Regions from separate parts of the Methylovorus sp. MP688 genome, predicted to be linked through region 1. Evidence: predicted binding sites of a transcription regulator. Region 1 holds the regulator's gene; each other region holds the start of a gene.
The links. Region 1 encodes sigma-54, which starts transcription at its own class of promoters, with help from an activator protein. Its sites were predicted from a motif close to TGGCACNNTTCCTGCT; they were not measured.

Region 1 (4,209 bases):
TCGCCACGCGCTGCTGGGTGGCAGGTGCCAGATGCTCGGAAATCTGCGGCAGCAAGGTGGCGGGCAGATTGTCTATGCAATAAAAACCAGCGTCTTCCAGAGCGCGCAACACAATGCTTTTGCCTGAGCCGGAAAGGCCAGTGACAATGATGAGACGCATATTGCTGGTGGCCACGCTAGCTCTCCACTTGCTGCTGGCGCTTCATGGCTTTGCTCATCTCGCGATGCTGGCGCTGCATGAACTGCTTGGTGCCGTTAATGCCGCGCAGCAACAGCATGTGGTTGCGCACGGCGACTTCGACCAGCACCGCAATATTGCGGCCGGCCGCCACGGGAATCATGACTTTGGGGATTTTTACGCCCAGGATTTTTTCGTGATGCGATTTGATCTTGAGCCTGTCCAGCAGTTGCGGCGCCAGAGTATCGGCCATCTCAAGCTGAATGATGAGATCGAGCGGTTTGGTGGGCTTGACGGCATTGTCACCAAACAGGGCACGGATGTTGAGGATGCCGAGGCCACGCACTTCAAGGAAGTCCTGCAGGATAGGGGGGCAGCGCCCTTCAAGCCGGTCCGGCGCAATCCGGTAGAAATCGACAATATCATCCGCCACCAGACGATGTCCGCGCGAAATCAGTTCCAGCGCGAGCTCGCTTTTACCAATGGCCGGGTTGCCCTTGATCAGGATGCCAAAGCCCTGCACTTCAATGAAAACACCATGGGAGCTCTCGGATTCGGCGACGGCTTGCGCCAGATAATGGCTCAGGACATCCATCAGCCCCGGGCTGCGCATGGGTGAGGTAAACAAGGGGGTTTGAAAATCATCCGAGGCTGCATTCAGCTCGGCGGGTGGTTTTTCACCATTGGCGACGACAACGGCGGCCAGGTCGGTGGAAAACAGATTGTGGATGGCTTTCTTGAGCTCTGGCTTGGGCAGGCTGCGCAAGTAATCCATCTCAGCACAGCCCAACACCTGCACGCGGTTGGGGTGTACAAAATTCAGATGCCCGATCAGTGCCAGCGAGGGCTTGGTCACCGTTTCACTGGTGAGCAGGTTTTCGCCGCCATTCAGCCCGGAAACCCAGGTGAGCTTGAGATTGCGGCGCATATCCCGGTAAAGCTGTGCAACACTGATGGTAGCCATATGATTACCTTATGTTCGGCAGGGACAAGGCGACTGGCGATATGTAAGACAACACGCCTTTGCCTTGTCCCCGGTTAGACCTTTATTCCGCAGCCGCCTGGTGCTTGAGGGCACCGTTGGCCTTGTGATGGTCGCTTACTTTTTCCTTGTGCTTCAGAACCTGGCGATCCAGCTTGTCAGCCAGCGCGTCAATCGCGCCGTACATGTTTTCACCGCTGCTTTCGGCATGGATATCGTGACCCGGCACATGAATGGTGGCCTCCACTTTCTGCGCCAGCTTCTCTACGCTCATGGTGACTTTGACGTCAATCACATGGTCGAAGTGGTTACTCACGCGCTCAAGCTTGCTCTGCACATATTCGCGCAGGGCTGGGGTAACGTCGAGATGGTGTCCGGTGAGATGCAGGTTCATGATTTACTCCTTCAGGTAAAACGCAGATCAAAGCGATCTGCGCTGGTTGGCCGCGGGTATCTGCAAAGACTCGCGGTATTTGGCAATGGTGCGACGAGCAACCACGATGCCCTGTTTACCCAGGATATCCGTGATCTGGTTATCCGACAGCGGCTTTTTCGGGTTCTCTTCGCTGACCATTTGTTTGATCAGGGCGCGTATGGCAGTGGCGGAACAAGCGCCCCCGGATTCGGTAGCCACATGGCTGCCAAAGAAATATTTAAGCTCGTAAACTCCGCGTGGGGTGAGCATGTACTTGCGCGTGGTAACGCGTGACACCGTGGATTCGTGCAGGCCCAGCTCATCGGCAATCTCGCGCAGCACCAGGGGGCGCATGGCGACCTCGCCGTGCTCAAAGAAATTGCGCTGGCGATCCACAATCGCCTGAGAAACGCGCAGGATGGTGGAGAAGCGCTGCTGGATGTTCTTGATCATCCACTTGGCTTCCTGCATCTGGCTCATCAGGTATTGGCTCGAGCTTTCGCGGTTGCGCTTGAGGATGCCGGCATACAGCTGGTTGATGCGCAGCTTGGGCACGACTTCGTCGTTCAGATGGGCCAGCCAGACACCTTTGATTTTCTTGACCACGATTTCATGCTGAATGTAATGATCAGACGTGATTTTGCTGAATTCACCACCTGGGCGGGGATTGAGTTGCAGCACCAGCTGTTGCACTTCGCGCAATACATCATCGTCGCAGGCCAGCAATTTTTTCAGTTTTGCGTAATCGCGGGCTGCCAGCAGGGGCAAGTGCGTTTCGGCAACCTTGATGGCGAGATCCACATAAGGCGTATCTGGTGGCAAGGCGCGCAATTGCAAGGATAGGCATTCTGCCAGATTGCGCGCGCCTATGCCGGGTGGGTCCAGGTTCTGGATATGCTTGAGCGCCGTCTGCAACTCCAGCATGTCGATTTCGAGCTCCGGTGGCAGCATCTCGGCCAGCTCTTCCAGCGACTGCTCCAGATAACCGTCGTCGGTAATGGTATCGACCAGCAGCATGGACAAGGTCTGGTCGCGCTCGGACAGTGGCAACAGTTTGAGCTGACCTAGCAGATGATCGCGCAGGCTGAGGCTGACCGCTTCCTGGTAGCTGAAATCATTGTCATCGTCATTGCCGGAGCTGCTGTCTTCCCAGCGGTTGCTGCCGCTGCTGCTGCCGAATTCAAAATAGTCATCGCCACCAAATTCATCCTGGCGGGGAGCTTCCTCCGGTGTGGCGGCCACGCTGGGCTCAGGGGCTACTGGCGCCGCAATGAAGTTGTCGGGGATTTCCAGCGGTTCTTCGATCTTGTCAGCGCGTTCCAGCAATGGATTCGCCTGCAGTAGGGTTTCCAGCTCCTGATTGAGCTCCTGCGTGGATAGCTGCAACAAACGGATGGACTGCTGCAGTTGCGGAGTCAGCGCCAGGTGTTGCGAAAATTTGAGTTGTAAGCTTTGCTTCATACGTGGGGGCCGCCAAATGTGTGCTTAGAGGCGGAAGTCCTTACCAAGATACACTTCTCTTACGCTATCGTTGTGAATAATTTCGCTGGGCTTGCCTGCCGCGAAGACGCGTCCTTCATTGACGATATAGGCGCGGTCGCAAATACCTAATGTTTCCCGCACGTTGTGGTCGGTGATCAGCACGCCGATATTGCGTTCGGTCAAAAAGCGGATGATCTTCTGAATGTCCAGCACGGCGATGGGGTCGATGCCGGCAAATGGCTCATCCAGCAGAATGAAGCTGGGGTTGGTGGCCAGGCAGCGGGCGATTTCAACGCGACGGCGCTCACCGCCGGACAGGCTGACCGCCATGCTGTTGCGGATATGCGTGATATGCAGTTCCTGCAGCAGCGATTCCAGCTGGTTTTCCATCTGTTCCGGCGCCAGTTTCTGCAACTCCAGAATCGCCATGATGTTTTCGGCCACCGTCATCTTGCGGAAAATCGAGGGCTCCTGCGGCAGATAGGCGAGGCCCAGGCGCGCACGACGGTGTATGGGCAGACGGCTCAGATCCTTGCCATCCAGCAGAATGCGGCCATCATCCAGGGCCACCAGCCCCACCATCATGTAAAAGCTGGTGGTCTTGCCTGCACCGTTAGGGCCCAGCAAGCCCACCACTTCGCCGCTATTGAGTTGCAGCGAAATATCCTGCACCACCGTGCGGGATTTATATTTCTTGCGCAGACCTTCTACGATTAATTGGCTCATGTTTACTCAGGTATATCGTGTTGCACGCCAGACTGACGGATTGTCAGCATGGCAGGTTAATTGGCCGTCGCGCCATCGGTGCCAGCCGGTTTTTTCTTGGGCTGAATGACGGCACGTACACGCCCGGTCGGTGTGGCAGGCGTTGCTGCCTGGCTGCCACCGCCAATCACCTCGGCATATTCGGCATTGGCGTCATACATGATGTAGTCACCATGCACGATGTCATCGCCTTTTTTAACCCAGGCCTTGGTGTAGAGCTGTACCTTGTCCATACGTCCATCGTACTCGATACGTTGACCGCTGCCTTCCATATATTCGTTTTTACCTTCCATTTTTTGCTTGAAGGTGGAGGGCGTCTGCGGATTACCGTAGGTCGTGCTGTGCTGAAAGCCTTCTTTGTCCTCGCGCACCACCAGCTTATCGCCA
Region 2 (4,209 bases), 140 kb from region 1:
CGCCTGCTCGAGCTGTTGCAGGCCGAGCCTGCCATTCAGGCACCGGCAGAACCCATGGCATTGAAGTCGACCACGGAAGCCACCATCGGCTTTCACCATGTCAGCTTTCATTACCCCTCACGCCCCACCCAGCCTGCCTTGCAAGAGCTGACACTGGAGATCGCCGCTGGCGAAAACATTGCGCTGGTCGGCCCATCAGGTGCCGGCAAGACCACCTTGTTCCAGTTGCTGCTGCGCTTTTACGACACCAGCGCTGGCAGCATTACCATCAACGGGCAGGATATACGCCAGCTCAGCCTGGAAAGCCTGCGCGGCCTGATCGCCGTGGTGCCGCAAGACCCGGTGATTTTCTCGGCCAATGCCATGGAAAATATCCGCTATGGCTACCCCTATGCCACCGATGCCGAAGTGCTGATGGCCGCCAAGGCCGCCCAGGTCGATGAGTTCATCCATCGCCTGCCCAAGGGCTACGATACTTTCCTGGGCGAACGCGGCACGCGGCTGTCGGGCGGGCAACGCCAGCGTATCGCCATCGCACGTGCAATCCTCAAAAACGCCCCTATCCTGCTGCTGGATGAAGCCACCAGCGCGCTGGATGCCGAATCCGAAATCCTGGTGCAGCAAGGCTTACAGGCCGCCATGCAAGGCCGTACTACCCTCATCATCGCGCACCGCCTGGCCACGGTGCAGCAGGTGGACAGGATTATCGTCATGGATCAGGGGCGCATCGTGGAAACCGGCACGCCAGCAGAACTGCGTCAGATGGGCGGGCTCTATGCGCGTCTGGCCAAACTGCAGTTCCACGATACCGAAGCCTCTGGCAACCCGTCCCCCGCAGCCCCCACCCCTGCCGATGCCGCCAGCCTCGCTCATGAATAAGCCCTGAAGCAATGCAAGCGGGCGCGCCTGAACTTGCGCCCGCGCTGCATGCTCCCAGTGCTCATGATGACAATGCGCCATTTCTTTTCCCGCTGGCTGCTGGCTTTGTTGCTGGCCGCCGCCCTGCCAGCCCTGGCCCAGCCTTGCGATGCGGTGCTGCAGCGCTGGCAAACGGAAGAAAATGCCGTGCTGGCCGAGCTTGCACCGGTATTCCAGCAAGGTCGCGAAGATGGCACCATTCAGGTCGAACTGCGCTCGCTGCCCGACTGCGCCACTGAATTACGCCTGCAACTCCCCGCCGCCGATCTGGAACAAACCCGTCAATATCTGGAGCAAAACCCGGCCAAACGTATCCTCATGAGCGCACAAGGCTATGCCATCCCCGAGCAGACCGAAAGCGTGGTCACCATCGCGGCTAATGATGCGCACCCTGCCGATCTGAAAGCGCTGAACCAGGGGCTGGAATTCATGTATCAGCTGCTAACCCAGCTGCGCGCCCATATCCCGGATGGCCAGCAAAATCAGCAAGCCTGGCCGTTGGCCCTGCAACAATCGCAGCTGCATGCCTGCCGCCAGGGCTGGCAGGCCACCGACCTGACATCCGCCTGCCAGTGCAGGCTGCAGCAGTTATCGGCCAGTATTCCCCCGCGCCAGATGGCCCTGATTATTTACCTGCAAAAGCAGCCTTATGCCACGGCTACCGGCGCACTTGCCAGCTTCAATACACTCCAGCAATCCATCCTGCACAGCTGCCAGCTACAGCAACGCTAATCCCCAAAACCCGCCGAATCTGCGGTGGGACGCGCCCACCAGCGCGCCGGATGCCGCATCAGAAATACGGGCGGTTTGTATAGCCGCCTCGCTAAGCTACAATTCGGCGAATCATCAGCCACCTCAAGACGTCTCGAAGTGCACGCCGTTCTGTGCTCCATGCCTGAATGCATTGAGCACTGTTCTTGCTTGCATTGACTCACCATGCAGAATATCTCACCCGACAATACGATTTTATTGGCCAAAACGCGCCATATCGAAGAGCTGGAACGGCTTTCCGTCAGCATTCAGTTTGTCGAGAGCATAGGCTGGATGGTGCACCAGCTGCAGGCAGAGCGCGGTGCAAGCTGTCTTTATCTGGCCTCCGCTGGCAGCCGCTTCGCCAAAGAGCGCAGTGCCATCATTGAGCAGAACCAGATTTCGGAGTCGGCGTTTAAAGAGGCCTTGCAACGCTACCTCCATCACAACACCTCGGCAGATGCCAAACAGCTGACCCTGGTTTCGTGGATTTTGCTGGGGCTTGAGCAGCTCTTGCCCTTTCGCCACCAAGTCACCTTACTAAAAATTCCGTTCAGCGACTGCATACAGTCCTACACGCGGCTGATCGGAAGTCTGATTTCGCTCATTTTTGAAATTACCGACAATACCGTTAACAGCAAGATCTCGAGCTATCTGGTCGCGCTCTACAACCTGGTACAAGGCAAAGAATTTGCGGGGCAGGAGCGCGCCTTGGGCTCGCATCTGTTTGGTTCGGGCTACATGCAACTGGAACACCAGCACAAGCTCCTGGAGCTGATAGCGCAACAGGACCGGCATTTTGAGCTGTTCAGCCAGTTTGGCACGGATGCCTTGCGCGAAGCTTGGCGTACCACGCTGGAGACCGAAGCACACCACACACAGCGCGCTTACAGAAGCAAGTTGACCGCCGCCAAAGACCAGCAGGCACTCCAGCGCGCTGATAGCGATGCCTGGTTTGAAGCTTGCAGCACAAGGCTCACGGAGATATGGCATATCCAGTGCCGATTGGTGGCCGCCATGCACGACACCCTGAACAGCTTGAGCGAGCAGGCGCGACGGGATCTGGAAAACACGCGCTTGCATCTGGGCGAGCTGAAAGCCAGGCAAACGCCCACATCCAATGTCGACAGCACGTTTTTCAATCTGGCGATTCCGCTGGAAAGTGCATTTACCTTTTTAGCCCACGACGAGCTCACGCCCTACCCCATGGAATCCATAATTGCCTTACTGCAACAGCAATCGCAGCAACTGGCGGAAATTGAAAATGAGCTGTCGGAAACCAAAAAATCGCTGGCGGAAAGAAAGCGTATTGAACGCGCCAAAGGCCTGCTGATGAGCAAACTGGGCTTATCCGAAATGGAAGCCTACAAAATGCTGCGCAACACGGCGATGGAGCAAAATCGCAAGCTAATTGATATTGCCGAAAATATCATCTCGCTATCCGCACAAGGGCAATAGTCCGCTTCATATCATGGTGCACTTGCACACAATAAGTGCGATGCATCACAAAGTCACCTCGGCTGAAATTCAGCCCCGCCATTTATAAAATCATTAAAATTCAATAACTTAATTTTTAAAATGAAGTTGGCACACGGTTTGCTTATGTCTAGACAAAATGTCAGGCCAACGGCGGCCTAACGTTTATGCAGCAGGGCATATCCACCAGGAAACGACCTCTGCAAGCAGCAGTAATCTAGCCTCGCTGAATGCAGGCAAAGGTTAGCAAAGCAGCACATTAAACGAAGCGATTGCGCTTCCACGGATATGGACAAAGGCGTCCAGCATGTAGACAGGAAACTGTTTGCAGGCTGGACGCCTTTTTTGTTTTTGCGGTTTTGATTTTGATACTTGATGCATCATTTTTAGGGAGCAGACATGAAAAAAACACCAGATACTGCAGCAGATAACGCTACACCTGACGTCGACACCAGTCGTCGCCAGTTTTTCAAGAACGCCGCCGCCGGTGCACTGGGCGCTGCCGTCATGATGAACATGCTACCGGCAGGGTTGCGCAACCAGGCATGGGCTGCAGGCTCGGATGCTCCAGAACTCACCGAAGTCAAAATCGGCTTCATCCCGCTGACGGACTGTGCGCCTATCGTGGTGGCTGCGCAGATGGGCTTCGACAAGAAATACGGCATCAAGATCGTGCCGTCCAAGGAAGCTTCCTGGGCTGGCGTGCGCGACAAGGTGGTCAATGGCGAACTGCATGCGGCGCATGTGTTGTATGGCCTGGTGTATGGCGTGCAGATGGGCATAGGCGGTCAGCAAAAAGACATGAACGTGCTGATGACGCTGAACAACAACGGCCAGGGCATTACGCTGGCCAACCAGCTGAAGGACAAGGGCGTCACCGGTGGCGCCACGCTGAAACGCCTGCTCGACAATGAAAACCGCGATTACACCTTCGCCCAGACCTTCCCCACGGGCACCCACGCCATGTGGCTCTACTACTGGCTGGCGACTTACGGCATCCACCCCTTCCAGGATGTGAAAACCATCGTGGTACCGCCACCGCAAATGGTCGCCAACATGCGTATC
Region 3 (4,209 bases), 120 kb from region 1:
CAATAGGTAATCAGGCTTTTCAATACATCCGGTCGGCGCAGCATGGGACTGTCGGCCGGGGTGGCGCCGCCCAGGGTGGCGTGGTTGCCACCGCCGGTGCCAGTGTGGCGGCCATCCAGCATGAATTTCTCGGTGCCCAGCCTGGTCTGGCGGGCTTCTTCATACAGGGTGGTGACATTACCCACAAGCTCCTGCCAGCTCGCTGCCGGGTGGATATTGACCTCGATCACGCCCGGGTCAGGCGTGACGCTGAGTGACTTGATGCGTGCGTCGCGAGGAGGTGGGTAGCCTTCCAGCCAGAGCTTGAGCTGATGCTTGGCCGCGGTGGCTTCAACCGCCGCCACCAGGGTCAGGTAATCCTCAATGCGCGACACGGGCGGCATGAATACATGCAGTCGTCCGCCGCGGACTTCCACGCACAGCGCGGTGTGCACTACCTCGCGCGCTTCCGGTTTTTTCAGGCTGGCCTTGCCGGGCTTGCTGCGGGCCAGAGGTTTTTCCGGCAAGTCTGCTCTGGCTTCAAAGGGATCCACCGCAAACTCGGGCTCGACATCGTCGGGCAATACCCATGGCAGCGAGGCTAATGGCAGGCGCAGGCCCATGGGCGAGTCGCCGCTCAACAGGTAAAGATGCTCGCGGCGTAGCGGCCATTTACTGGTGCGCCAGCTGGTGGTTTTGCTGGTGGATTCCGGCTTGAGCGGAATCACATAACCAGCGGCTTTGCCCAGGCCCACTTCCAGCAGTTGAGCCAGGCGTTTGCGTTCTTCGCTGGCACCAAGGTCGGCCTGCAGGGGGTCAACATTGTCCGGCAGGCGCTGTTCCAGCAAGGCTTGCTGCATGACATCCTCATACGCTTCTATCATGCAGGCCGGGGGCAGACCCAATGTTTCCACCAAGCTGGTGGCAAACAGTCTGGCCTCGGCTACGTCGTAATTCTCCGGCTGACCATCCTTGGAAAACAGCGAGGCATCACTCCACATGGGCTGGCCATCCACACGCCAGTACATATTGATGGCCCAGCGCGGCAAAGGCTCGCCCGGGTACCATTTTCCCTGGCCATAATGCAGCAGGCCGCCCTGACTGAAGCGCTCTTTCAGCCGCAGCGCCAGCTTGCCTGCCAGCTCACGTTTCTTGTCGCCATGGGCCTGGGTGTTCCACTCGGGGCCGTCCATGTCATCGATCGATACAAAGGTGGGCTCCCCACCCTGGGTGAGCCGCACATCCTGCTTTTGCAGATCACGGTCTACCTGCTGACCTATCTGGTCTATCTTTTCCCAGTCTTCTTCACTGTAGGGTTTGGTGACGCGCGGGTCTTCGTGTATGCGCGTGACACTCATTTCATGGTGAAACGTAACTTCTGCGATGTCGGTAAAGCCGGTTACCGGCGCAGCCGAGGCGGGCATGGCGGTACACGCCAGCGGAATATGGCCTTCGCCTGCCAGCAAGCCGGAGGTCGGGTCCAGGCCTATCCATCCGGCGCCGGGGATATACACTTCGGTCCAGGCATGCAGATCGGTGAAGTCCACCTCGGTGCCACTGGGCCCATCTAGCGCCTTGATGTCGGCGGTGAGCTGAATCAGATAGCCGGAGACAAAGCGCGCAGCCAGGCCAAGGTGGCGCAGTATCTGCACCAGCAGCCAGGCGCTGTCGCGGCAGGAGCCACTGCGTTTTTCCAGCGTTTCTTCCGGCGTTTGCACGCCGGGCTCCATGCGCACCAGATAGCCGATATCGCCTTGCAGACGCTGGTTGATGGCCACCAGGAAATTGGCAATGCTGAGTGGTGAGGCCAATAGCTGGCTGCGCGTGTCGTCCAGCCACTTGGCCAGCCTCGGGCCTGCCGGTTCCGCTTTCAGGTAGGGAGCGAGTTCGTATTCCAGTTGTTCGGTATAGGCAAAAGGAAACTGCTCGGCGTATTTTTCCACGAAAAAATCGAAGGGGTTGATGACCGTCATATCGGCCACCAGCGTCACCGTGAAGTCCAGCTGGGTGACTTTTTCCGGGAACACAAAGCGTGCAATGTAATTGCCGTAGGGATCCTGCTGCCAGTTGATGAAGTGCTTTTCCGGGTTTACCGTCAGCGAGTACGACAACACCGGCGTGCGGGCGTGGGCCGCGGGCTTGAGCCGTACTTCATGCGGAGAGAGATTAACCAGGCGATCAAAGGTGTAGCTGGTCTTGTGGTGCAATGCAACGCGTATGGCCATGCGAATCCTTCACAACTGTTCTTAAGTTCACGAGTCTTGAGTCACGAATCTTTGGGTCACGAACGTTTTTGGACTTATTCAGATGGCAGGCCAACATGACCTGCCACGGCCATGAATACCAGCATGAACCATGCCAGCAAACGACTGCTGAGCCTGTTTTCAGGCTGTGGGGGAATAGCGTGGTACTGATTCAGCCCAGCGCACACCGGGAGTGAAGACTAACTTGGCTTGTAGTATGCGCTGGATTGAGGAAATAAACCGTGCTCTTTAAAAATGAAGGCCATTCCAAAGAGCACGTATCAGGAATAACTTAACGACCCTTGCCGCTCATGGAGCCGCGGTTGTAATCCTTGTCGCCTTGCGGAATGCAACGACCAAAGCCGAGGAAGCCGCCTTGCATATTGGATGGACAGCCCTGGTTTTCCGGGAACTGCTTGGCGATTTCCTTGGCTTCAGCTGCTTTTGCCGTATCCACGAATTCCCAGCGGCCATTCGGGTGCAGCACGACTTTCTCGCCCTTGTCAGTGGTACCGGTGATGTCTTGCGCCTCACTATCAGCGGCATGGGCGAAGGGAGTGAGGGCGGCCAGCAGCAGGCCGATGTAAACGAATTTCATGGATTGTCCTTATGGTTAAGCGGCAGTTCTGCCGTGCAGTTGTACCAGTTTTTTCAGTTCGGGCACGCATGAACCGCATTGCGTACCGCATTTCAGCTTGTTTTGCAGGGTAATGAAATCAGCGCCCATCTGTATGGTATCAATAATTTCGTTCTCTGCCACATTCAGACAATTGCATACAATCTTGCCGCGACTCCTCTGGCCGGTGGGTGGCGCACTCAATGGCGCCAGCGCCCAGCGCCTCAGCTCATCGCTGAACTGGCCTTCCGTCATGACTTCGCGCAGCCACTCGGCAGCCAGGGTTTCGCCTATCAGCCGCACACCAGTGACTTGCTGGTGACCGGTCGCGGCGTCGGGCTCCACCAGAATACGCTTGCTGATACCACGCCGTGCATCCTGATAATTCAGCATGGGCGCGCCTTCTGTCATACCCAGCAGCGCATCCAGCGCATCTATCACCGCGGCATCGGGGGCCGCATGGTGGGCGGCTTGCAGCACGACCATACCGTTGCCGCGCCCATAAAGCCCACAACTCGCATAGTCGAAACCGGGCAGCAGGCGGCGAATCGCCTCCAACAACTGCATGTCGTGGTAGTTGCGCATCACGGTCATCCGCCATGGCAGCTCGACTTTCTCCAGCTTGACCGCGGTGTGCTTGAGTTCGGGTTGGCGTGAGAATTTGTCAAACGCCGATGGCATCAGCGCATTGCAGCCCAGCCCGCTCATGAACTGGCTGCCCCAGTGCATGGGAATAAAACTCTGCGCCGGCTGGATCTCATCGGATGGTTGCGCCCGCAATGTCAGGCTGCCACGTTTATTGCTGACCTTGACCAAGTCGCCCGGCTTGATCTGGTGCCGCTCCATGTCCTGCTGGTTGAGCGAAATCACTGGCTCATCCACATGGTTGAACAGCTGGGCCACGGTGCCGGTGCGGCTCATGCCATGCCACTGGTCGCGCAGGCGTCCGGTGAGCAAATGCAAAGGTTGTCGCGCATCGGTTTTGTCGGCGGTGGGCTTGTAGTGCGCGATATGAAATTGCGCGCGGCCATCCGGTTTGGGGAAAATGCCATCACTATATAAGCGTTGTAAGCCAGTGCTTACCTTCTCGTTAAGCGGCCACTGTTGTGGTCCCTGCGTATCTAGAAGCTGATAACTGAGGCCGGTAATATCGAGGTCACGACCGCGGGTGGATTCGCGGTGCTCATTGAAGATCGTCTCGGGCACCAGATAGTTGAACAGCGTGTTTGCCTTGCCCATGCGCTGTTCCAGACGCTGTGCAAAATCGACCACAATCTCCCAGTCATGGCGGGCTGCCCCCGGTTTGGCGACGGCTGGGGTGATATGCGTAATGCGCCGTTCGGAGTTGGTGACGGTGCCTTCTTTCTCGCC

Region 2: MPQ_RS01835 (nitrate regulatory protein) is a predicted target of sigma-54. The motif match lies at 1,825-1,840, and genes of this name have one in related genera.
Region 3: MPQ_RS01770 (DUF2126 domain-containing protein) is a predicted target of sigma-54. The motif match lies at 2,325-2,340, and genes of this name have one in related genera.

The regions. Positions count from the first base shown of each region.
Region 1 covers NC_014733.1:226,994-231,202, forward strand. The annotation lists gene rapZ (RNase adapter RapZ) at 1-160, opposite strand, end outside; gene hprK (HPr(Ser) kinase/phosphatase) at 177-1,142, opposite strand; gene hpf (ribosome hibernation-promoting factor, HPF/YfiA family) at 1,225-1,554, opposite strand; gene MPQ_RS01055 (RNA polymerase factor sigma-54) at 1,582-3,036, opposite strand; gene lptB (LPS export ABC transporter ATP-binding protein) at 3,061-3,783, opposite strand; gene lptA (lipopolysaccharide transport periplasmic protein LptA) at 3,840-4,209, opposite strand, start outside.
Region 2 covers NC_014733.1:364,835-369,043, reverse strand. The annotation lists gene MPQ_RS01845 (ABC transporter transmembrane domain-containing protein) at 1-879, shown strand, start outside; gene MPQ_RS01840 (hypothetical protein) at 943-1,650, shown strand; gene MPQ_RS01835 (nitrate regulatory protein) at 1,855-3,126, shown strand; gene MPQ_RS01830 (CmpA/NrtA family ABC transporter substrate-binding protein) at 3,544-4,209, shown strand, end outside.
Region 3 covers NC_014733.1:347,775-351,983, forward strand. The annotation lists gene MPQ_RS01770 (DUF2126 domain-containing protein) at 1-2,204, opposite strand, end outside; gene MPQ_RS01775 (hypothetical protein) at 2,515-2,820, opposite strand; gene MPQ_RS01780 (nitrate reductase) at 2,836-4,209, opposite strand, start outside.